3 regions of the Streptomyces sp. NPDC107538 genome follow, and region 1 is predicted to be linked to each of the others. Evidence: riboswitches for the same ligand, from Rfam matches in the RefSeq annotation. Region 1 holds a riboswitch; each other region holds the start of a gene.
What was found. A riboswitch is a leader RNA that binds a small molecule or an ion and turns the genes downstream of it on or off. The one in region 1 is predicted to bind cobalamin.
Positions count from the first base shown of each region.

Region 1 (7,665 bases):
TCGACGTCATGGGTGGCCATCACGACGGTGGTGCCGGACCGGCGCAGGTCGTCCAGGGTGGCGAGCAGCCGCTCCTGCCCGTCCGGGTCGAGTCCGGCGGTCGGCTCGTCCAGGATCAGCACCCGGGGCCGCATCGCGACCGCTCCCGCGATGGCGGTCCGTTTGCGCTGGCCGTAGGAGAGCAGATGGGTGGGCCGGTCGGCGAGCGCGGCGATCCCGAGCGCGCCGAGCGCCTCGTCCACCCGGGCCCGTACCTCGGCGTCGGGCAGCCCGAGGTTCAGCGGCCCGAACGACACGTCCTGCGCGACGGAGGCCGCGAACAGCTGGTCGTCGGGGTCCTGCACGACCAGCTGCACCGTCGTCCGCAGCCGGGTCAGCCCCTTGCGGTCGTACGTCACCGTCCGCCCCTCGACCGCCAACTCGCCACTCCGGGGCCGCAGTCCACCGCTGAGCAGCCGCATGAGCGTCGTCTTGCCACTGCCGTTGCGGCCCAGCAGGGCGAGCGCCCGCCCCTCCAGCACCTCGAAGTCCAGGTCGCTGAGCACGGGCGGCCCGTCCTCGTACGCGAACGACGCGCCCCGCAGGGAGACCAGCACGGGCTCGCTCATGTGCTCGCTCATGTGCTCGCTCATGTCAGCGGCCTTTCCAGGACGAATCCAGTACGAGGGTGAGGGCGGCCACGGCCCCGAGCAGGGCGACGCTGGCCGCCGTGAACCGGGCCGAGACCCGGGCCTCGGGGACCAGGACGCGCAGGGTGCCGTCGTAGCCGCGCCCGGCGAGACCGGTCTGCAGCCGGGCCGCGCGGTCGAAGGCCCGGACGAAGGCGGTGGCGCCGAGACCGGCGAGCGAACGCCAGGTGGCGGCCCGGGTGGTGTGGCCCAGCCGGGCCGCCTGCGCCTCCCGGATCCGGCGCACGGAGTCCAGCAGGAGGAAGCTCATGCGGTACGTCACCAGCGCCACGTCCACGACCGGCGCGGGCACCCCGGCCTTCACCAGCCGGGGCAGCAGGTCCGACATGGGTGTGGTGAACGCGAACAGCAGGACACCGAGGGAGGCGGCCGAGGTGCGCAGCAGCAGCTCCCCGGCGCGGACCGGGCCGCCGTCGGCCAGGGTGACGAACCCGTCGGATCCGCCGACCTGGACGAGCAGCGGCAGCGCGCCGGTCACACAGAAACCCAGCGGCACCCGGTAGGCACGCCACAGCCGGCGGCCGGGCACCCCGGCCGGGCCCAGCAGCACCACGAGCGCGGTCAGCAGGACCAGAGCCGCGCCCGGCCAGGGCGGCAGGGAGATCGCGAGCACCGTGAGGCCGAGCCCGAGCACGGCCTTGTCCACGGGATGGCGGCGGCGCCAGCGACTGCTGTGCGCCGCCGCGTCGATCGGCAGCACGTGGCGTCAGACCCGTCCAGCGGGGGAGTCACCGCTGCCACCGGACGAGCCCTCGTCGCCGGAGACCGACCGCGAGGCCGACCGCGAGGCCGACCGCGAGGCCGTCGCACCGGCCGCGACCGCCTCGGCCTTCGCCGTACCGGTACCGGCCGTGGGGGCGTCCCCGGCGCCGTCGAGCTGCGCCCGCGCCCGCGCCTCGCCCTGACGCCGCCCCCGGTGGATGCCGAAGTAGTACGCGAGGACGCCCGCGCCGATCGCGGCCTGAAGGGCGAACAGCGCCGACTCGATCTCCCCGGACGGCGGCTCGTACAGCGGGGAGAACCACGGCTCGTAGTCCGGCTCGATCTCCGTGATCGCGGTCTCCGCCTCCGCGTCGGCGCCCGCGAACGGCTCCTCCTTGTGGTCGCCGAGGCCGAGGGCCAGCGGCAGCACGGCGAGCGCGGCCACGACGAGCAGCAGCAGGGCGTTGATCTTCGTGTTCCGGCTCATCTTCTTGGCCGTCCTGGTCATCGGGCCACCGCCTCGGTCCCGTTCGCGTCGTCGGTCTCGTTCGCGCGCCCGGCGCGGTCGCGCCCGCCGGTCAGGAGCACGCCGAGCCGGGTCAGTTCGCCCTTGCTCGACTGCACCAGCAGCCGCATCACCAGCACGGTGAGCAGGCCCTCGCTGATCGCCAGCGGGATCTGCGTGACGGCGAAGATGGAGCCGAACTTGCCGAGCGCGCCCAGGAAGCCGCTGCTCGGGTCGGGGAACGCGAGCGCCAACTGCACGCTGGTGACGCAGTAGGTGACCAGGTCGGCGACGAACGCGCCGAAGAACACCGTGACCATCAGCGGCACGCCGAAGCGCCGCAGCAGCCGGTAGATGCCGTACCCCGCCCAGGGGCCGGCGATCGCCATCGAGAAGACGTTGGCGCCGAGCGTGGTCAGCCCGCCGTGCGCGAGCAGCAGCGCCTGGAAGAGCAGGGTGATGGTGCCCAGGACGGCCATGATCGGTGGCCGGAACAGGATGGCGCCGAGGCCGGTGCCGGTGGGGTGGGAGCAACTCCCGGTGACCGACGGCAGCTTCAGCGCGGACAGGACGAAGGTGAAGGCACCCGAGGCACCGAGCAGCAGCGTGCTCTCGGGGTGCTCCTTGACCTCACGGGTGAGTGCCCTGACTCCGTGGACGACGAATGGCGCGGACGCGACGCCCCAGGCGATCGCGTGCGCCGGAGGAAGGAAACCCTCGGCTATGTGCATGGCTCAGCAGACCCTCTCCAGCACCTCGTGGATGGTTGACGCGCCTTGGCCGGTCTCCTGGCTTACGGGTGACACCGCCCATGCTCCGCCTTCCCGGGTCCGAAGACCCAGTGGCTGTCCGTGAGGACCGGAGCCGGACTTCCCGATCACAGTGGCGAGGGCCGCACCGGCATGACACCGGATTTCCCGTTCACCAAGGCGTGGTGACAGTAGTGCCCGGACAAGGACGCTGACAAGCGGAGACGAGGGGCGCGCGGGCGCCGTGGAACAGCTCACACCACGGCGCACGCCCCACCCTCCCCACGCCGCACACGAGCGCCTGTGCGGCGACGGCAGTTGGCCGGAACCGCTCGCACACCTGGTCGCCCTTGGCCACGGGTCTCGCCCTGCGCTTGAATTCAGCCTTCACGCCTTCACGCCTTCACGCCTTCACGCCTTCACACCGTCGTCACAGGGAGTCCGCAGTGCATCGCCCGACCTTGGTACGCCGTTCGCGCCGTCTCGGCGTTCTCACCGCAGCCGCGCTCGCGGTCGCCGTCGCCACCGCGGGGCCGGCCGCGGCCCACGCGGAGGTCGAGGCGGAGGGCGCCCGCGCCCTCGACCAGAACGTCGACCTCACCTTCTCCGCCGAGTCGGAGTCCGCCTCCGCCGGCATCACCAAGCTGGAAGTGATCCTGCCCAAGGGCCTGGTCCCCGCCGACCTCACCTACAAGGAGGGCCCGGACGGCTGGAAGTTCGCCCCCACCGACCGCGGCTACACGGTGTCCGGCGCCAAGCTCGCGGTCGGGGAGGACGTCGAATACGTCGTCACCGTACGACAGTTGCCCGACACCAAGTCGCTGGTCTTCAAGACCCTCCAGTCGTACAGCGACGGCAAGGTGGACCGCTGGATCGAACTGGAGGAGGAAGCCGAGGGCGACGGCCACGGCCACGGCCACCCGGCACCCCGCCTGGACCTCAAGGCCGCCGCACCCGGCGCGAAGCTCGTGAGCCCCACCCCCTCGACAGACCCCACGACGGCCACGCCCACCCCCTCGGCCGACAAGAGCGCCGACGCCTCCACACCGTCGGCACAGGCCGCGGCGGACAGCACCGACGGCGACGACGGCGGCTCCCTGGCCGTACCCCTCGGCATCGGCGCGGTGGTCCTGCTCGCACTCGGCGGCGGCGCGTGGTGGTTCCGGTCCCGCCGCGGCGGCACCACCACCTGATCAGCCCCGGCCGCACGTCCGCCGCCACCTGAGCAGAAACCCGCAGGTCACATCGCTGGACTGATGTGCGACCCACCGGGGTAGCCCTTACTTGCAATCAATGTGCAACAGCACTTATGGCGCAGCAAGGGTGTGAGGCTCATGACGTCCCGACCGATACGAGGTGCCGCCGTCGCGGCGGCGGTGGCCCTCGGCGTCACCGCGTGCTCCGCGCCCGGCGGTGGCGCCGACGGCGGCGGCCCGGCCGACTCCGTCGTGATCGGGGTGGCGTCCGAGCCGGACACCCTCAGCCCGCTCCTCGGCTACGGCAAGAACGGCAACTCGAAGATCTTCGACGGACTGCTGGCCCGGGACGCCGACCTGGAGCTGAGACCCGCCCTGGCCAAGGCGCTGCCCCGGATCGCCGACGACGGCCGGACGTACACCTACACCCTCCGCGAGGGCGTGGAGTTCAGCGACGGCGAGCCCCTGACCTCCGCCGATGTGGTCTTCACCTACCGGACGGTGCTGGACGCCAAGACCAACAACACCGCCCGCAGCGAACTGGACGCCATCAAGTCGGTGCGGGCGGACGGCGACGACAGGGTCGTTTTCACCCTCGACTACCCCTACGCGCCCTTCGCCGGCCGTACGGTCCTGCCGATCGTCCCGGAGCACATCGCGGGGAAGCAGGACCCCAACACCGGCTCCTTCAACACCGAGCCGGTCGGCACCGGTCCGTACGTCCTGTCCGCCTGGAGCCGGGGCGAGAAACTCACCTTCAAGGCCAACCCGCGCTACTGGGGCGGCGCGCCGGAGGTGGAGAAGTTCACCATGGCGATCGTCGAGGACGACGACGTACGCGCCACCCGGCTGCGCTCCGGCGACCTCGACGGCGCGATCCTGCCACCCAACCTTGCCGCCACTTTCGAGAACGACGGCGGCCGGAAGAGGTACGGCGCCAAGTCCTACGACTATCGCACCGTCACCCTCCCCACCGACAACGAGGTCACCGGCGACCGGGCGATCCGGCAGGCCCTCGACGCGGCTGTGGACCGCGAGGCCATGGTCGACCAGATCCTCGACGGCGCCGGCCGCCCGGCGTACGGGCCGCTGCCCAGCGACGACCCCTGGTTCGCCCGGGGCATCGAACGCCCCCAGGACCTCGCCAAGGCCGCACGTGTCCTGGACGAGGCGGGCTGGCGGACCGGCGCGGACGGCATCCGCGCCAAGGCGGGCACGAAGGCGGCCTTCACCCTGCTCTACCCCTCCGGCGACAAGGTCCGCCAGGACCACGCCCTCGCCTACGCCTCCGACGCCAAGAAGGCCGGCATCGACGTGACGGTGGAGAGCGCCACCTGGGAGGTCATCGAGCCGAGGATGAAGGACACCGCCGTCCTCGCCGGCTTCGGCTCCACCGGCGACCCCGACTTCGGCCTGTACACGATGCTGCACTCCTCCCTCGCCGGGGACGGCTTCAACAACATGGGCCGCTACGCCAACCCGGCCGTGGACGAAGCCCTCGACACCGGCCGCCGCGGCCGGGACGACGCCGCCCGCAAGGCCGCGTACGACACGCTCCAGCGCGAGCTGGTGAAGGACCCCGGCTACACCTTCCTCACCCACATCGACCACGTCTACGTCCTCGCCGACCGCTGGGACGGCCTGACCACCCAGGTCGAGCCGCACGAGCACGGCTTCGCCTCCGGACCGTGGTGGAACATCGAGGACTGGCAGCCGCGGACGTGACCCGACTCCCCTGGGGAGCGATGGCACGACTGACGGGACGCCGGGCCCTGTTCGCCGTCCCCGTCGTCCTCGTCGTCACCTTCGGCGTGTTCGCGATCGCCGCCGCCTCCCCCTTCGACCCCGTCAAGGCGTACGCGGGCACCGCCGCCCTCGGCGCCGACCAGGAGACCCTGGACCGGCTGCGCGCCAACCTCGGCGTGGACCAGCCGTTCGCCGTGCGCTGGTGGCGCTGGCTGACGTCCGCGCTCACGGGCGACCTCGGCGAGTCCGGCGTGCTGCGCCAGCCGGTGGCCCAGGTCATCGGCGAACGCCTCGTCTGGTCGACGCTCCTGTGCGCGGTCGCCTTCGCCGCCGCGGTCCTGCTGGGGACCACGCTGGGCGTGCTCGCCGCCCGCCGCCCGGGAGGATGGCTCGACCGGGCCGTCACCTCCGCCGCGTACGGCCTCGAAGCCGCGCCCGTCTTCTGGGTCGCTCTGCTCGCCGTCTGGCTCTTCGCCCTCCAGCTGGGCGTCCTCCCGGCGGGCGGCCTCACCGACACCGCCGGCGAACAGGTCACGGCCGGCCAGGTCGCACACCACCTCGTCCTGCCCGCCGGGGTGCTCGCCCTCTCCCAACTACCCTGGTTCACCCTGTACGTACGGCAGGGCGTCGGCGACGCGTTGGCCGAGGACCCGGTACGGGGCGCCCGTGCCCGGGGCATCGCCGAACGCACGGTGCTCCTGCACCACGCACTGCGCTCCGGACTGCTGCCGGTCCTCACCCTGATCGGCTCCCGCGTGCCCGAACTCATCACTGGTGCCCTGCTCGTGGAGAGCGTCTTCAGCTGGCCCGGTATCGCGGCGGCCACGGTGGAGGCGGCCACCGCCGTCGACTTCCCGCTGCTCGCCGCGCTCACCACGCTCGCCACGGTCGCCGTCCTCATCGGGAACCTGCTGGCGGACCTCCTGTACGGCCTGATCGACCCGAGAGTGAAGCTGAGTGAACTGTGACGGTGAAGCCCACGATGTCCACGATGTTCATGACTGACAGGGCAGTCGCGGCGCCGCCGCCCGGGTCCGCGTGGCGGTCGCGCGGCCCGAACCGCCGCTCGACGCACACCCTCCGGGTGCGCACCTCCGCCGCACTGGTCGCGGTGACCGTCCTGGCCGTCCTCCTCGTACCGCCGCTGGTCCAACTCGACCAGCAGGCGGTCGACCTGGCCGCCAAGCTGCGACCGCCCTCCTGGGCCCACCCGTTCGGCACCGACGACGTCGGCCGTGACCTGCTCCTGCGCTGTGTCTACGGCCTGCGCGTCTCGTTGCTCGTGGGTCTCGCCGCCGCCCTCACCGCGACCGTGATCGGCACGGCCGTAGGGGCCACCGCCGGGGCGCTCGGCGGCCGGGCCGACCGGCTCGTCATGCGGCTGGTCGACACGGTGTCGTCCGTGCCGCATCTGCTGCTCGGCATCTTCATCGTCGCCCTGTTCCGGCCGGGCGTCTGGCCGGTGGTGGTCTCGGTCGCCCTCACCCACTGGCTGTCGACCGCCCGGATCGTCCGCGCCGAGGTGCTGTCCCTGCGCTCCCGCCCCTACATCGACGCGGCGGTCTCCGGCGGTGCCTCCCGGTGGCGGGTGACCGTACGGCATCTGCTGCCCGGGGTGCTGCCGCAGGCCGCGCTCGCCGCCGTGCTGATGGTGCCGCACGCCATGTGGCACGAGTCCGCCCTGTCCTTCCTCGGACTCGGGCTGCCCACCCACACGGCCAGCCTCGGCACCCTCGTCCAGAGCGCCCGGGGCTCCCTCCTCGCCGGCCAGTGGTGGCCCACCCTCTTCCCCGGCCTCTTCATCATCGTCCCCACCCTCGCCCTCGCCGGCCTCACCGGAGCCTGGCGCGAACGCCTCAACCCCCGCCACCGATCGGAGCTGACACTGTGACCACGGGATCCGAGGCGACGACGGACGGGGCGGATGCGGCGACCGCCGGGGTCCAGGGGACGGGTGCCGAGGGCCAGGGGGCGGCTGCCGGGGGTGATGGGGCGGCTGCCGGGGCTGGTACGAAGGCCGCCCGGCTTGACCGGCTCGACCGCGCCGCCGCTGCCGAGGCGCGGGCCGGCGGAGCGCG
Region 1 is NZ_JBVKAY010000001.1:795,871-803,535, forward strand. It holds gene ACZ7MG_RS03500 (energy-coupling factor ABC transporter ATP-binding protein) at 1-608, opposite strand, end outside; gene cbiQ (cobalt ECF transporter T component CbiQ) at 634-1,389, opposite strand; gene ACZ7MG_RS03510 (energy-coupling factor ABC transporter substrate-binding protein) at 1,396-1,878, opposite strand; gene ACZ7MG_RS03515 (energy-coupling factor ABC transporter permease) at 1,896-2,627, opposite strand; cobalamin riboswitch at 2,658-2,840, opposite strand; gene ACZ7MG_RS03520 (DUF1775 domain-containing protein) at 3,092-3,838, shown strand; gene ACZ7MG_RS03525 (ABC transporter substrate-binding protein) at 3,980-5,566, shown strand; gene ACZ7MG_RS03530 (ABC transporter permease) at 5,587-6,555, shown strand; gene ACZ7MG_RS03535 (ABC transporter permease) at 6,585-7,478, shown strand.

Region 2 (7,665 bases), on a different contig from region 1:
TCTCGACGTCGACGACGGCACCTCGGTCGGTCTCGAAGACGACGAACTGGGGGTCGCTCAGGCCCTCGGGGGCGTACGCGGTCGGCCGGGGCCGCAGCACGGTGACGGCGGTGATCTCGTGGCCGAGCAGCCAGCGGGTGACGTCCATCTCGTGCGCCACGGAGTCGTTGATGGCCATGGCGTCGGTGAAGCCGGGCGGGGCCGAGGCGTTGCGGTGCCGCTGGTGCAGCAGCAGTGGTCGGCCCAACTCGCCGCTGTCCAGCAGGGACTTGAGCCTGACGTACTCGCGGTCGTAGCGGCGCATGAAACCCACCTGCACCCGGCGGTGGCCGAGGCGCTGCTCCGCCTCCAGCAGCCGGAGCGCGGAGGCGGAGTCCGGGGTGAGGGGCTTCTCGCACAGGACGGGCAGATCGTGCGCGAAGGCCGTGAGCAGGGCGGCCTCGTGGGCGGGGCCCGGGGAGGCGACGAGGACGGCGTCGACACCGGGGGCGGCCAGCGCCTCGGCCGGGTCGCCGTAGGCCGCGCAGCCCTCGACACCGGCGGCGATCGCCTCGGCCCGGTCGGTGTCCAGGTCGACGACGGCGGCCACATGGGCTCCGCTGATCACCTCGGCGATCCGGCGCACATGGTCGGCGCCCATCCGGCCGGTGCCGATGACGGCGACACCGAGGGAGCCGTGCTCAGTCATACCGTTCCGTCCTTTCGTGCCCTTCGTGGCCGACGACGAGGGGGCCCGGCAGGCGGTCGGCCGTCTCGTGGCGCCGGGCCACCGGGCCATCATGCCCATCCACGGCTCGGCGGAATTCCGTTTCCCCGCGTGACGGTCACCGGTTAGGCTCCCCCGGCGCGCGTGAGGCGTGTGCACATCAACGTGGGGGCACGGGGGCATGGTCGACGATTTCACGGGGTCCGCTGCGGGTTCGCCGGCAGGGTCAGGGGCGGGCGCGGGGGCAGGCACGGGGGCGGGCGCAGGGGCAGGCGCGGGATCCGGGCCCAGGAAGGAAATGAGCACCGGGGCCCAGGTGTTCTCGGCGGTGGCGACCGTCGGAATGATCCTGGGCACCCTGTGGTTTCTGGGGGACCTCCTCGACGGGACGCAGGAGCCCTTGGGACCGGCGACCTGCTCGGCCTCGGACGACGCCTCGCCGGCGGCGCGGGGCAAGATCTCCGGTGCGCGGCTGTGCACCGCGCTGAACCGTTCCGACCTGCCGGGACTCCTCGGCACACCGACCGAGCAGGCGGTGACCGCGTCGGGCAGCGACAGCAAGTCCACCTGGGCCGACGGCACGAAGACCGTCACCCCGGAGGCGACCGTCAAGCTGGACACCTACACCGTGGAGCTGTCGGCGTCGTACGAGGACCTCCCGGTCGCCGAGTCGGTCGGCTATCTGGGCGCCGGCGCCGAGACCAGGACGGTCCTCGGGCACAAGGCGGCCCTGTACTCGGGGCAGACCATCGCCATCTCCTTCGGGCTCGACGGCAGTGACCCCCAGTCCGGCCCCGGAGGCGTCGCCCGCCGTCTGCTGGTCGCGACCGACCCCGAGGACAGCGGCAGCACCTTCGAGCTCGTCATCTACCGCCAGGACTCCCAGATCCCCGACGACGCGGCCCTGTTCCGTGTCGCCGAGAAGGTCCTGCCGACGATCCCGGGGTGGAAACCCGCCGCCTGAACTGCTGGGTCACCGTGCGGTAACCCAGGCACCGAAAAGTGCGTTCTTCCACGTCAGCGGCCACTCTCCTACGGTTACCGGGTAACCACGAGAGAGCACATGAGCCCCTCGGGCGCTCATGACGAGGAGGCGTACGACATGTCCATCACCCTTCTGAACCCCGACGGACTGCCGAAGATCGACGTGTACCGGCAGGTGGCGGTCGCGACCGGCACGAAGCTGGTCTTCGTCGCCGGACAGGTCTCCTGGGACGCCGACGGCGTCACCGTCGGCGAGGGCGATCTGGCCGCGCAGGTCGAGCGGTGCTACCTGAACGTCGGCACCGCACTGGCCGGGGCCGGCGCCTCCTTCGACGACGTGGCGAAACTCAACGTCCACGTCGTCGACTGGAGCCCCGACAAGATGCCCACCCTCCTGGAGGGCATCTCCCGGGCGGCCACCAAGCTCGGTGTGACCGCGACCCCACCGGTCACCCTCCTCGGCGTCGCCTCCCTCGACATCCCCGAACACCTGGTGGAGATCGAGGCCACGGCGGTCGTCGACGGAGAGGGCCTGTGATAGCTTGCCGACGCCAGTCGAACTCGTGTGCGCGCAAGTGGGCGTACGGGTCAGGGAATCCGGTGGGAATCCGGAGCTGACGCGCAGCGGTGAGGGTGACGGGCGGGGCAACGGCCACTGGACGGCGGTCACGATCGCGGTCCGGGAAGGCGTCCCGTCCGGGTGACCCCGAGTCCGAAGACCTGCTGGCGGTCCCCGGCGCCGAGGGGTGCCCGGGACAGCTCCGTACGACCGGGCTTCGCGCATGAGCCCTCGACGCCGAAGGAAGTCCCGTGCCGCTCGCACGTCCTGTCCGTCATGCCGTCCTCTTCCTGGCCGCCGGTTCGCTGCTGCTGACCGGCTGCGGGGGCTCCGGGTCCGACGGGTCCGCCGGGTCCGCCGCCTCGGGGGCGGCCGCGGGCGAGTCCGCCGGTCATCCGGTCACCCTCGACAACTGCGGTGAGCGGGTCCGGGTGGACAGCCCGCCCCAGCGTGCCGTCTCCCTCAACCAGGGCACCACCGAGATCCTGCTCTCCCTCGGCCTCGCCGACCGCATGGCGGGCACCGCCACCTGGACCGACCCGCTGCCGAAGGCCCTGGAGAAGGCCGACGCGAAGGTGCCGAGGCTCGCCGACAACGCGCCCTCCTTCGAGAAGGTCCTGGACGCCGAACCCGACCTCGTCGTCTCCTCGTTCGCCTCCACCCTCGGCAAGGGCGGGGTGGCGACCCGGGCGGAGTTCGAGAAGCTCGGCGTCCCCACCTATCTCTCGCCCTCCGACTGCGTCGGCAAGGACAACAGCGGAGACGGCGACGGCGTCCGCACCGAGCCGCTGACGATGGACGCGGTCTACGGCGAGGTCCGCGATCTGGCGCGGATCTTCGGGGTCGAGGAGCGCGGCGAGAAGCTGGTGGCCGAGCTGAGGTCCCGGGTGGAGAAGGCGACCACGGGCCTGGACGCCGAGGGCGTGACCGTCATGTACTGGTTCGCCAACGCCCAGTCCCCGTACCTCGCGGGCTGCTGCGGTGCCCCCGGTGTCATCACCCGTGAACTGGGCGCGAAGAACGTCTTCGACGACACCGACGAGGAGTGGCCCCAGGTCAACTGGGAGACCGTCGCCGACCGCGACCCCGATGTCCTCGTCATCGGCGATCTGGTCCGCAAGCAGCAGACGGCGGAGACGGCGGCGAAGAAGATCGAGTTCCTGGAGTCCGATCCCGTCACCAGGAACATGACGGCGGTGAAGAAGAAGCGGTACGTGTTGCTGTCCGGGCAGGCGATGAACCCGACCGTCCGCACCGTCGAGGGCGTGGAGAAGGTGGCGGCGGCGCTCCGCGCGTACGGCCTCGCGGGATGACGGGGGCGGAGGTCGATGCGGGGGCGGAGGCCAGGGCGGGGGCGGTTAATAGGGCCGGGGCGGGGGCGCCGTTCGTCGTGCGGGTGGTGCGGCGATCGGTGGCGTGGGTGGCCGGGCTCGTGGCACTGGCGCTCTCCGTGGCCGTGGCGATCACCATCGGACCGGCGGACATCGGTGTGGTCGACGTCTGGTCCACGGTGGTCGCCCATCTCGGCTGGGGACACACGGAGTTGACGCCCATCCGGGACGGCATCGTGTGGAATCTGCGGCTGCCGCGCACCCTGCTGGCCGCCGTGTGCGGGGCCGGGCTGGCGGTGTGCGGCGCGGTGATGCAGTCGCTGCTGCGCAATCCGCTGGCCGACCCCTTCGTGCTGGGCGTCTCCTCCGGGGCGTCGACCGGCGCGGTCGTGGTCGTGGTGCTCGGCGTGGGCGGCGGCGCGCTGTCCGTGTCCGGGGGCGCGTTCGTGGGAGCGGTGGTCTCCTTCGGGCTGGTGCTGCTGCTCAGCCACATCCTCGGCGGGACGACGGACCGGGTGGTGCTGGTCGGTGTCGCGGCGATGCAGTTGTTCTCCGCGCTGACCTCCTTCATGGTGATGACGGCCGCCGACGCCGAGACGACCCGCGCGGTGCTGTTCTGGCTGCTCGGCTCGCTCAGCGGGGCGGACTGGACGGATGTGACGGTGTGTCTGGCGGTGCTGGTCGGGGTGCTGCTGGTCTGTCTGGGGCACGGCCACGCGCTGGACGCGTTCGCGTTCGGGCAGGACGCGGCGGCCTCGCTCGGGGTGTCCGTGGCCCGCACCCGGCTGGTGCTGCTGTGCGTCACCGCGCTGCTGACGGCGGCGCTGGTCGCCTCGGCCGGGGCGATCGGCTTCGTCGGGCTGGTCCTGCCGCACGCCGCCCGCGCGCTGACCGGCTCCGGGCACGGACGGCTGCTGCCGGCCACCGCGCTGGCCGGGGCGGTGTTCCTGGTGTGGGTCGACACCCTCGCCCGTACCGTCCTGGACCCGCAGGAGGTGCCGGTGGGTGTGGTGACGTCCCTGATCGGCGTCCCGGCGTTCGTCGCGATCATGTACCGGACGAGGAGCACCCGATGACGGACAACGCGGACGCGGACGCCACGGGGTTGATGGATTCCGCCGGGCTGCGGGCCGAGCGGGTCTCGCGGAGCGCGGACGGCACGCTGATCCTGGACGGGGTCGGTCTGGCGCCGCGGCCCGGGACCGTCACCGGGCTGCTCGGCCCCAACGGTTCGGGCAAGTCCACGCTGCTGCGTCTGCTCGCGGGGGTCATCGCGCCCGCCTCCGGTGTCGTCACGCTCGACGGCCGGCCGCTCGACCGGGTGGGCCGCCGCGCGGTCGCCCGGCGGATCGCGGTCGTGGCCCAACAGGCGGACACCCAGGTCGAGTTGACCGTCCTGGATGTCGTACGGCTGGGGCGGGTCCCGCATCGTCGGGCCTGGACGCCCGTCGCCCCGGCCGACGAGGAGGCCGTCCGTACGGCGCTGGCCCGCACCGGTCTGGCCGACAAGGCGCACCGGTCCTGGCACACGCTGTCCGGCGGGGAGCGGCAGCGGGTCCAGATCGCCCGCGCCCTCGCCCAAGAGCCGCGCGAACTCCTTCTGGACGAGCCGACCAACCACCTCGACATCCAGCACCAGCTGGCCCTGCTGACCCTGATCGGCGAACTCCGCCTGACCACCGTCGTCGCCCTCCACGACCTCAACCTCGCCGCGATGTACTGCGACCAGCTGGTGATCCTCAAACAGGGCCGCGTCGTAGCCGCCGGCACCCCGCACGACATCCTCACCGAGCCCCTGATAGCCGACGTCTACGGCGTCCGAGCCACGATCACCCAGCCCGGCCCCGACGACCGGCCACACATCCGCTTTTTGGGACCGGTCGCCTAGGGGACGGGCAGGACGGGGGTGGGCTTGGCGGGGGCGGGTCAGGGACGGTGACGGGGGGCGCTACGGCGCCTACGCGTCCGCCGCGTCGACCCCCCACGCGCCCGCGTGCGGGCCGAACTCGTTCTCCGTCGCCTGCGCGGCCAGCCGGGCGTTGCGGGCGCGTGCCTCCGGTCCGTCCGGGAGGTGGTAGTCCTCGCCGGCCCGCGCCGACCCGGTCTGCACCCGCGTGGCGGTGGTCAGCCGCCGGCGCACGTAACGGTCGAGCGCGTCGGGTACGTCGGCCGGTGCCGCGCCCGTGAGGCAGTCGCCGAGGACGGCCGCGTCGGCCAGGGCCTGCGCGGCGCCCTGGGCGTGGAAGGGCACCATGGCGTGGGCGCTGTCGCCGAGCAGGGTGACCCGGCCGATGTTCCAGCGGGCGAGCGGGGCCCGGGTGTGGATGCCGTACCGGAGCACCGTGCCCGTGCGGCCGAGGACGTCGCGCACCCGGGGGTCCCACCCCTCGAACGCCCGCAGCTGCTCCTCCGGCTCGGCGCGGGCGGTCCAGGACTCACGGGCCGCGTCGGTGCCGACGACACCCACGACGCCCACGACGTTGAGCAGTTCGCCGCCGCGCACCCAGTAGTGCACGAAGTGCCGCCCCGGGCCGAGCCAGAGGGCGTACTCCGGCAGGTCCAGGTCGGCCACCCGCGCGGCCGGCAGCAGCGAGCGGTAGGCGGCGGTCCCCGAGAACAGCGCCTCGTCGGCGCCGAACAGCCACCGGCGGGCCGCGGATCGTACGCCGTCCGCGGCGACGACGAGGTCGGCCGACAAGCGGTCGCCGTGGGCCGTCGTCACCCGCGCGGCGGTGTCGTCCTGGTCGATGCCCACGGCCACGGTGTCCAGCCGCACCGCGTCGGACGGCACGGCGGCGGCCAGGGCCGCGTGCAGATCGGCCCGGTGGGCCTGGAGATACGGCGCCCCGAACGCGTCCTCGGCCGCGCGGCCCAGCGCGTAGTGGCAGATCTCGCTGCCGTCGGACCAGGTACGGAAGGACAGCCGGGACGGCCGGCTGGACCGGGCGGCGACCGCGTCGAGGACGCCGAGGCGGCGCAGGACACGGGTGGCGTTGGGCGCGAGCTGGATTCCGGCGCCGATCTCGGTGAAGCGCGGCGCCTGCTCGACGAGGGTCACCTCGCACCCGGCGTGCCGCAGACTCAGCGTCGCGGCCAGCCCGCCGATGCCCGCCCCCACGACGATCGCCCTCATGCCCCCACCTCAGGTCGATACCGTCCCACGCTACCGGCGGACGAGCGGCGGGGGCAGGCGTGCGACGACGCGAAGTCGCCGCGCGCGGGCGCACGGAGGGAAGGCGACCGACTCGGTTCGGGCCGGGGCTCAGGCGAGGGTGACCTCGACCGGGAGTTTCTTGATGCCGTTGACGAAGTTGGAGCGGACGCGGGGCACCTCGCCGGCGAGGCGGATGTCGGCGAGGCGCGGGATCAGCTCCTCGAACATGATGCGGATCTCGGTGCGGGCCAGCAGATTGCCCAGGCACAGATGCGGGCTGCCCTTGCCGAAGGTGACATGGTCGTTGTCGGCGCGGGCCACGTCGAAGGCGTACGGGTCGCCGAAGACCGCCTCGTCGCGGTTGCCGGAGGCGTACCACATGACGACCTTGTCGCCCTCCTTGACCTGCTTGCCGCCGAGTTCGACGTCCCGGGTCGCGGTGCGGCGGAAGTGGTAGACGGGGGACGCCCAGCGCAGGAACTCCTCGGTCGCCACCGGGATCAGGGAGGGGTCCTCCTGGAGGCGGGCGAGCTGTTCCGGGTGCTGGAGCAGGGCCAGCATGGAGTGGGTGATGGTGTGGCGGGTGGTCTCGTTGCCGGCGACGACGAGGAGCAGGAAGTAGTTGTCGAAGTCCTGCGCGGAGAGCGGGACGCCGTCGCGCGGGGTGGTGTTGACGAGCTTGGAGACCAGGTCGGTGCCGTCGCCGCCGCGGCGCTGCCGGGCCAACTCGCGGCCGTACTCGAAGACTTCGAGGGAGGCGGGTGAGCGGAACGGAAGGTGTCGGTACTGCTCGCTCTCCGCGCTGTTCAGCAGGACGTCCGCGTAGTCGGGGTCGGTGTTGCCGATGATGCGGTTGCCCCAGTCGATGAGCTTCTGGTTGTCCTCCGGGGGGACGTCGAGGAGCCGGGCGAGGACGTTGATGGGGAAGTCG
Region 2 is NZ_JBVKAY010000007.1:78,121-85,785, reverse strand. It holds gene ACZ7MG_RS25105 (Gfo/Idh/MocA family protein) at 1-688, opposite strand, end outside; gene ACZ7MG_RS25100 (DUF6215 domain-containing protein) at 1,005-1,670, shown strand; gene ACZ7MG_RS25095 (RidA family protein) at 1,809-2,228, shown strand; cobalamin riboswitch at 2,226-2,432, shown strand; gene ACZ7MG_RS25090 (ABC transporter substrate-binding protein) at 2,501-3,562, shown strand; gene ACZ7MG_RS25085 (FecCD family ABC transporter permease) at 3,559-4,656, shown strand; gene ACZ7MG_RS25080 (ABC transporter ATP-binding protein) at 4,653-5,468, shown strand; gene ACZ7MG_RS25075 (FAD-dependent monooxygenase) at 5,538-6,713, opposite strand; gene ACZ7MG_RS25070 (cytochrome P450) at 6,843-7,665, opposite strand, start outside.
Region 2: it holds a riboswitch for cobalamin, as region 1 does, so the genes downstream of both, ACZ7MG_RS25090 (ABC transporter substrate-binding protein) here and ACZ7MG_RS03515 (energy-coupling factor ABC transporter permease) in region 1, are expected to answer to the same signal.

Region 3 (7,665 bases), on a different contig from region 1:
ATTGCTCAGGGATGCCACAAACCCCCCTGCTCCCCGCGGTGACAGACGTACCGCCCATGGGGCCAGGACCTGGACCAATGGTGTAGACCAGTAGGCGGAGCTTGGCTCAGACCATTCGGTGTGTCAAGGGGGTGCGAACCGGCTCCCACCAGCCGTTATGCGACCTACATATGCAAGAACCTTTATGTAATAAGCCAGCGAAAACCGTGCGCTTGAGCCACACTCTTCGGGTAGACCACTGCGCCCTCGTGGAGTGGACCAGCGGAGACCCCTCCGTGGACTAGACCAGCGGGAGCTGCGAAGGTATACAGAGGGATCACGCCACGAGGAGCCGGGAAGGCGGAGCATGAGCACCGACGTCAGCAGTGCGGAGAACGAGAACGGGGCGACCGTCCGTACCGCACGCGTGCCCAAGTACTACCGCCTGAAGAAGCACCTGCTCGACATGACCGAGACGCTGCCGCCCGGCACGCCCGTGCCGCCCGAGCGCACCCTCGCCGCCGAGTTCGACACCTCGCGCACCACCGTGCGGCAGGCGCTCCAGGAACTGGTGGTCGAGGGGCGGCTGGAGCGCATCCAGGGCAAGGGCACGTTCGTCGCCAAGCCCAAGGTCTCCCAGGCGCTGCAACTCACCTCGTACACCGAGGACATGCGCGCCCAGGGCCTCGAACCCACCTCCCAGCTGCTGGACATCGGCTACATCACCGCCGACGACACCCTCGCGGGGCAGCTCGACATCACCGCCGGCGGGCGCGTGCTGCGGATCGAGCGCCTCCGGATGGCCAACGGCGAGCCGATGGCGATCGAGACGACCCATCTGAGCGCCAAGCGCTTCCCGGCCCTGCGCAGGTCACTGGTCAAGTACACCTCGCTCTACACCGCGTTGGCCGAGGTGTACGACGTGCGGCTCGCCGAGGCCGAGGAGACCATCGAGACCTCGCTGGCCACCCCGCGCGAGGCCGGCCTGCTGGGCACGGACGTGGGCCTGCCGATGCTGATGCTCTCCCGTCACTCGCTGGACAAGGACGGGCAGCCGGTGGAGTGGGTGCGGTCCGTCTACCGGGGCGACCGCTACAAGTTCGTGGCCCGCCTCAAGCGACCGCAGGACTGAGCCGCCCGGGGCCCTCACGGAGCGAGCAACAGGTGGTGCACGCGGTGTAGCGCGACCGCCCCTCCTGTTCTACGGTCCTTGCGCCGCCGCATGGACACGGGCGGCCGGCCGGCCACCCCCGACAGGGGTTCCGCCGACGCTGAGTCCTGTGAACACACAACCTCCGCATCCGATATCCGGACCGGGGGTTCCGTACGACGGAACACGTCCCATAGATTTCCTGCGCGTTCAGCAGGTGACCAGTGAGGGGACGGAGTCGGGACATGTCAGAAACGCCTGAAGTGAGACCACCAGGGGCACCGGTGACGCCGGTGGCACCGGTGGTGACACCTGTCAGGGTGGTCATCGCCGTGTGTCTGCTCGCCCCGTTCGTGGCGATGCTCTGGGTCGGCTCGTACGCCAAGACGGACCCGGCGTTCATCGGTATCCCCTTCTTCTACTGGTACCAGATGGCCTGGGTGCTCATCTCCACGGCGCTGACCGCCACCGCGTACGTGCTGTGGAAGCGTGACCAGCGCGCCCGCGGGCCCAAGACCAAGGGTGGGGGTGCCGCGAAGTGAAGGACGGCGTGAACGGCGTGGCACTCGCCGTCTTCATCTTCTTCTTCCTGGCCGTCACGGTCATGGGCTTCCTGGCCGCGCGCTGGCGCAAGGCCGAGAACGAGCACAGCCTCGACGAATGGGGCCTGGGCGGCCGGTCGTTCGGCACCTGGGTCACCTGGTTCCTGCTCGGCGGCGACCTCTACACGGCGTACACCTTCGTCGCCGTCCCGGCGGCGATCTACGCGGCGGGCGCGGCCGGTTTCTTCGCGGTGCCCTACACGATCCTCGTCTATCCGCTGATCTTCACCTTCCTGCCCCGCCTGTGGTCGGTCTCCCACAAGCACGGCTATGTGACGACCTCGGACTTCGTCCGCGGCCGCTTCGGCTCGAAGGGCCTGTCGCTGGCGGTCGCGCTCACCGGCATCCTGGCGACGATGCCCTACATCGCGCTCCAACTGGTCGGCATCCAGGCCGTGCTGGACGTGATGGGCGTGGGCGGCGGCGAGAACACCAACTGGTTCATCAAGGACCTGCCGCTGCTGATCGCGTTCGGCGTGCTGGCCGCGTACACGTACTCGTCCGGCCTCCGGGCCCCCGCGCTGATCGCGTTCGTGAAGGACACACTGATCTACATCGTCATCGCGGTGGCGATCATCTACATCCCGATCAAGCTCGGCGGTTTCGACGACATCTTCGCCAAGGCGGGCGAGGCGTACAGCCAGACCAACCCGGCGACGGACAAGCCGCGCGGGTCTCTCATCCCCGGTGACGCCAACCAGTGGACGTACGCGACGCTGGCCCTGGGCTCGGCGCTGGCGCTCTTCATGTACCCGCACTCGATCACGGCGACGCTGTCGTCCAAGAGCCGCGAGGTGATCCGCCGCAACACCACGATCCTCCCGCTGTACTCGCTCATGCTGGGCCTGCTGGCCCTGCTGGGCTTCATGGCGATCGCGGCCGGGATCCAGGTGCAGAACGGGCAGTTGGCGATCCCCCAGCTGTTCGAGACGATGTTCCCGGACTGGTTCGCGGGCGTCGCCTTCGCCGCCATCGGCATCGGCGCGCTGGTCCCCGCGGCGATCATGTCCATCGCGGCGGCGAACCTCTTCACCCGCAACATCTACAAGGACTTCATCAGGCCGGACGCCACGCCCGCGCAGGAGACCAAGGTCTCCAAGCTGGTGTCCCTGCTGGTGAAGGTGGGCGCGCTGGCCTTCGTCCTCACCATGGACAAGACGGTCGCCATCAACTTCCAGCTCCTGGGCGGCATCTGGATCCTCCAGACCTTCCCGGCCCTCGTCGGTGGCCTCTTCACCCGCTGGTGCCACCGCTGGGCGCTCCTCGCCGGCTGGGCGGTCGGCATGCTGTACGGGACGATCGCCGCGTACGGGGTGGCCTCGCCCACGCAGAAGCACTTCGGCGGCTCCTCGGCGGAGATCCCCGGCATCGGCGAGATCGGCTACATCGGTCTGACGGCCTTCGTCCTCAACGTCGTGGTCACCGTCGTCCTCACCTTCGTCCTGCGCGCCGCCAAGGCCCCCGACGGCATCGACGAGACCAGCCCCGAGGACTACACGGCCGACGCGGGCGACGCGGGCGTCCAGGTGGAGCTGCCTCCGGCGACGGCGGGCACAAGCCACTAGGCGCTCCGCTTCGCCGGCGGGGGGGGTGCGTTGGCGGGGGGTGCGCTGTCGGGTGCGGGTGCGTGGGGGCTGGTCGCGCAGTTCCCCGCGCCCGGCAACGCACCCCCGACTACGCTGGCCCGGTGACCGCTCGCGCCCCGATCGTCCTCGACAGCGACCCCGGTATCGACGACGCCGTAGCCCTCCAGTACCTCCTCGGCACCGGCCTGTGGGACCTCAAGGCGTACACCTCGGTCGGGGGCAACCTCCCCGCCGAGGGGACGTACGCCAACGCCCGCGCCCTGGCGAGAGCCCTCCGCATCGACACCGACGTCCCGGTCCACCGAGGCGCCGGCCGCCCCCTCTCCCGCCTCCCCTACCGCGAGGCCTCCGCCTTCCACGGCCCGGCGGGCCTGGGCCACGAGACCCTCCCCGACTCGACGGCCCCGCACCCCACGGAGTCGTCCGCGCAGGCCCTGCTCCGGCTCTCCCGGGAACACGAGGGCGAGCTGACCGTGTGCGCCACGGGCCCCCTCACGAACGTGGCGATCGCCCTGCTGGAGGACCCCGACTTCGCCCGCCGCGTCCGCAAGTTCGTGTTCATGGGCGGCGCAGCCCAGGTCCCGGGCAACTTCACACCCGTCGCCGAGTTCAACATCTGGGCCGACCCGGACGCCGCCGAGGTGGTGCTCTCCTCGGGCATCCCGTTCACCATGGTCGATCTGGACGCCTCGCACCGCTGGCTGTTCCGCCCCGCCGACCTCGCCGCGCTGGAGGCCGCGGGCCCGGGCACGGCCCTCGCCGCCCGGCTGATGCGCACCTACATGGACGCCTACTCCCGCCACGGCGGCGACGGCACCTGTCCGCTGCACGATCCGCTGGCCGTGGGGGTCTGCGGTGACGAGGCGTTCGTCGAGGCAGCCGACGGGGCCGTCGTCGTGGAGTGCGGAAGCGAACTCACGCGCGGCCAGACCGTGTTCGTCCCGGCCGCCGCCCGGCGCGTCTACTACTCCGAGTCCCCCGCCCTGACCGCCCGCCTCCGCGCCACCGGCCGGGTCGCCCTGGGCCCGGGCACCCGCGACTTCAGCAGGGATTTCGTGACGACGCTGCCGCGATGGCCGGCGGCGACCTGACCCGGCCCGATCCAGCCCAGCCAGGGCCCAGCCCGACCCGGTCCCGTCCGGTCCGATCGTCGGATGAACGACGGCCCCTGTGGATAACCCGAGACGCGCAGAGCCCCCACTCGTGCAAACTGCGACGCATGGACATCACGATCAGGCGGGCACTTCCCGACGAGTACGCCGGCCTCGGCGAGATCACCGCACAGGCCTACCTCGGCGACGGACTGCTGGACTTCGGGGAGAGCGACGCGTACCTCGGTGAGCTGCGGGACGTGGCGAAGCGAGCCGCCGCGGCAGACGTGCTCGTGGCCGTGGCGGACGACCGGGTGCTCGGCGGGGTGACCTTCGTCCCGGCGGGCGGCCCCATGGCCGACATCGCCCGTCCGGGAGAGGCCGAGATACGGATGCTCGCGGTGGCCGCGGAAGCGCGCGGGCGGGGCGTCGGCGAGTCCCTCGTGCGGGCCTGCGTGGAGCGCGCCCGAGCCGTGGAGGGCTGTGCACGTCTCGTGTTGTCGAGCCAGCAGCGCATGCACGCGGCGCATCGCATCTACGAACGCCTGGGCTTCACCCGCACACCGGAGCGCGACTGGAACCCTCTCCCCGACCATCCCGACCTCACGCTGATCACCTATGAGTTGACGTTCTGACACCCTGCGAAGTCGATCGCGACACAACATGTGGGGGTGACACCGCGCCCCGGCACTAGATGTATGCTCATGCTCGCTGTCGCCGCAGGGGAATCCGGTGCGAATCCGGAACTGTCCCGCAACGGTGTACTCGCGTGCGTTTCCGTCCTTTCGCACGCGCCTGTTCAGTCCGAACACCTGCCGACAGCGCGCCCGGCCGTCCGGTCCGGGTGCCTGACGTCCGGGCCTCGTGGAATGGGCCGGTGGACGCGACGCCCCCGTGCGCTCGTGTGCAGCCGCCTGCCCTCCGCAAGGCCCCTTGCCGAGCGAGGGAGAGCCCCACGTGACCATCGCGCCAGCCGAACCGGTTTCAGCCGAACCGGTTTCAGCCGACCCGGTTTCAGCCGACCTGGCTTCCGCCACCCCGGCGACGGAGACCGACGGTCCCGGTACCGCGTTGCTGCGGACCCTGACCGAGCTGACCGCCGACCTCCCCGACGCCGACCCCGGCCGGGTCGCCGCCGCCGCCCTGCGCGGCCGGTCGGCGCGGGCCGACGAGTCGGAGTTGCGCGAGCTGGCCACGGAGGCGGCCGCGGGCCTCATCTCCGAGGACCCCGCCTACTCGAAGCTGGCCGCCCGGCTGCTGGCCATCGGCATCCGCGCCGAGGCCGCCTCGCAAGGTGTCACGACGTTCACCGAGTCCATCGCGGTGGGCCACCGGGAGGGCCTCGTCGCCGATCGCACGGCGGAGTTCACCCGGGTCCACGCCGGGCGTCTGGACGCCCTGCTCGACCCGGCGGGCGACGACCGCTTCGGCTACTTCGGGCTGCGCACGCTGCACAGCCGCTACCTCCTCCGGCACCCCCTCACCCGCAAGGTCGTCGAGACACCCCAGCACTTCATGTTGCGCGTCGCCGCCGGCCTCGCCGAGGACACCGGGGCCGACGCGGAAGCCGGCATCCGTGCGCTGGACGAGGTCGCCGCGCTCTACCGCCTCATGAGCCGCCTCGACTACCTCCCCTCCTCCCCCACGCTCTTCAACTCCGGTACGCGCCACCCCCAGATGTCGTCCTGCTACCTCCTCGACTCCCCGCTGGACGAGCTGGACTCCATCTACGACCGCTACCACCAGGTGGCCCGTCTCTCGAAGCACGCCGGCGGCATCGGTCTGTCGTACTCCCGCATCCGCTCACGCGGTTCGCTGATCCGGGGCACCAACGGGCACTCCAACGGCATCGTGCCGTTCCTGAAGACGCTGGACGCCTCGGTCGCCGCCGTGAACCAGGGCGGCCGGCGCAAGGGCGCGGCCGCGGTCTACCTGGAGACCTGGCACTCCGACATCGAGGAGTTCCTGGAGCTGCGCGACAACACGGGTGAGGACGCCCGGCGTACGCACAACCTGAACCTGGCGCACTGGATCCCGGACGAGTTCATGCGCCGGGTGAACGCCGACGAGCAGTGGTCGCTGTTCTCCCCGGCCGACGCGCCCGAGCTGGTGGACCTGTGGGGCGAGGAGTTCGAGGCCGCGTACCGCAAGGCGGAGGCGGACGGCCTGGCGAGGAAGACCATTTCGGCCCGTGATCTGTACGGCCGCATGATGCGCACCCTCGCGCAGACCGGCAACGGCTGGATGACCTTCAAGGACGCGGCCAACCGCACGGCCAACCAGACGGCCGAGCCGGGCCATGTCGTCCACTCCTCCAACCTCTGCACGGAGATCCTGGAGGTCACGGACGACGGGGAGACGGCGGTCTGCAACCTGGGCTCGGTGAACCTGGGCGCGTTCGTCGACCCGGCGGCGGGCGACCTGGACTGGGAGCGGCTGGACGAGACCGTCCGGACCGCCGTCACCTTCCTCGACCGCGTCGTCGACATCAACTTCTACCCGACCGAGCAGGCGGGCCGCTCCAACGCCCGGTGGCGGCCGGTCGGCCTGGGCGCGATGGGGCTGCAGGACGTCTTCTTCCAGCTGCGCCTGCCCTTCGACTCCCCGGAGGCGAAGGCCCTGTCCACGCGGATCGCCGAGCGGATCATGCTCGCCGCGTACGAGGCCTCCGCCGATCTCGCCGAGCGCAACGGCCCGCTGCCGGCCTGGGAGAAGACCCGTACGGCCCGCGGTGTGCTGCACCCCGACCACTACGGCGTGGAGCCGACCTGGCCGGAGCGGTGGGCGGCCCTGCGCGAGCGCGTCGCGGCCACGGGCCTGCGCAACTCCCTGCTGCTCGCCATCGCGCCGACGGCCACCATCGCCTCGATCGCCGGGGTGTACGAGTGCATCGAGCCGCAGGTGTCCAACCTGTTCAAGCGCGAGACGCTGTCCGGTGAGTTCCTCCAGGTCAACTCGTATCTGGTGAAGGACCTCAAGGACCTGGGCGTCTGGGACGCCCGCACCCGGGAGGCGCTGCGCGAGTCCAACGGCTCGGTGCAGGACTTCACCTGGATCCCGGCCGACGTACGGGCGCTGTACCGCACGGCCTGGGAGATCCCGCAGCGCGGTCTGATCGACATGGCCGCCGCCCGCACCCCGTATCTGGATCAGTCGCAGTCGCTGAACCTGTTCCTGGAGACGCCGACCATCGGCAAGCTCTCCTCGATGTACGCGTACGCCTGGAAGTCGGGTCTGAAGACCACGTACTACCTGCG
Region 3 is NZ_JBVKAY010000002.1:206,641-214,305, forward strand. It holds gene ACZ7MG_RS06785 (GntR family transcriptional regulator) at 347-1,111, shown strand; gene ACZ7MG_RS06790 (DUF3311 domain-containing protein) at 1,375-1,671, shown strand; gene mctP (monocarboxylate uptake permease MctP) at 1,668-3,296, shown strand; gene ACZ7MG_RS06800 (nucleoside hydrolase) at 3,419-4,408, shown strand; gene ACZ7MG_RS06805 (GNAT family N-acetyltransferase) at 4,537-5,043, shown strand; cobalamin riboswitch at 5,107-5,242, shown strand; gene ACZ7MG_RS06810 (ribonucleoside-diphosphate reductase subunit alpha) at 5,366-7,665, shown strand, end outside.
Region 3: it holds a riboswitch for cobalamin, as region 1 does, so the genes downstream of both, ACZ7MG_RS06810 (ribonucleoside-diphosphate reductase subunit alpha) here and ACZ7MG_RS03515 (energy-coupling factor ABC transporter permease) in region 1, are expected to answer to the same signal.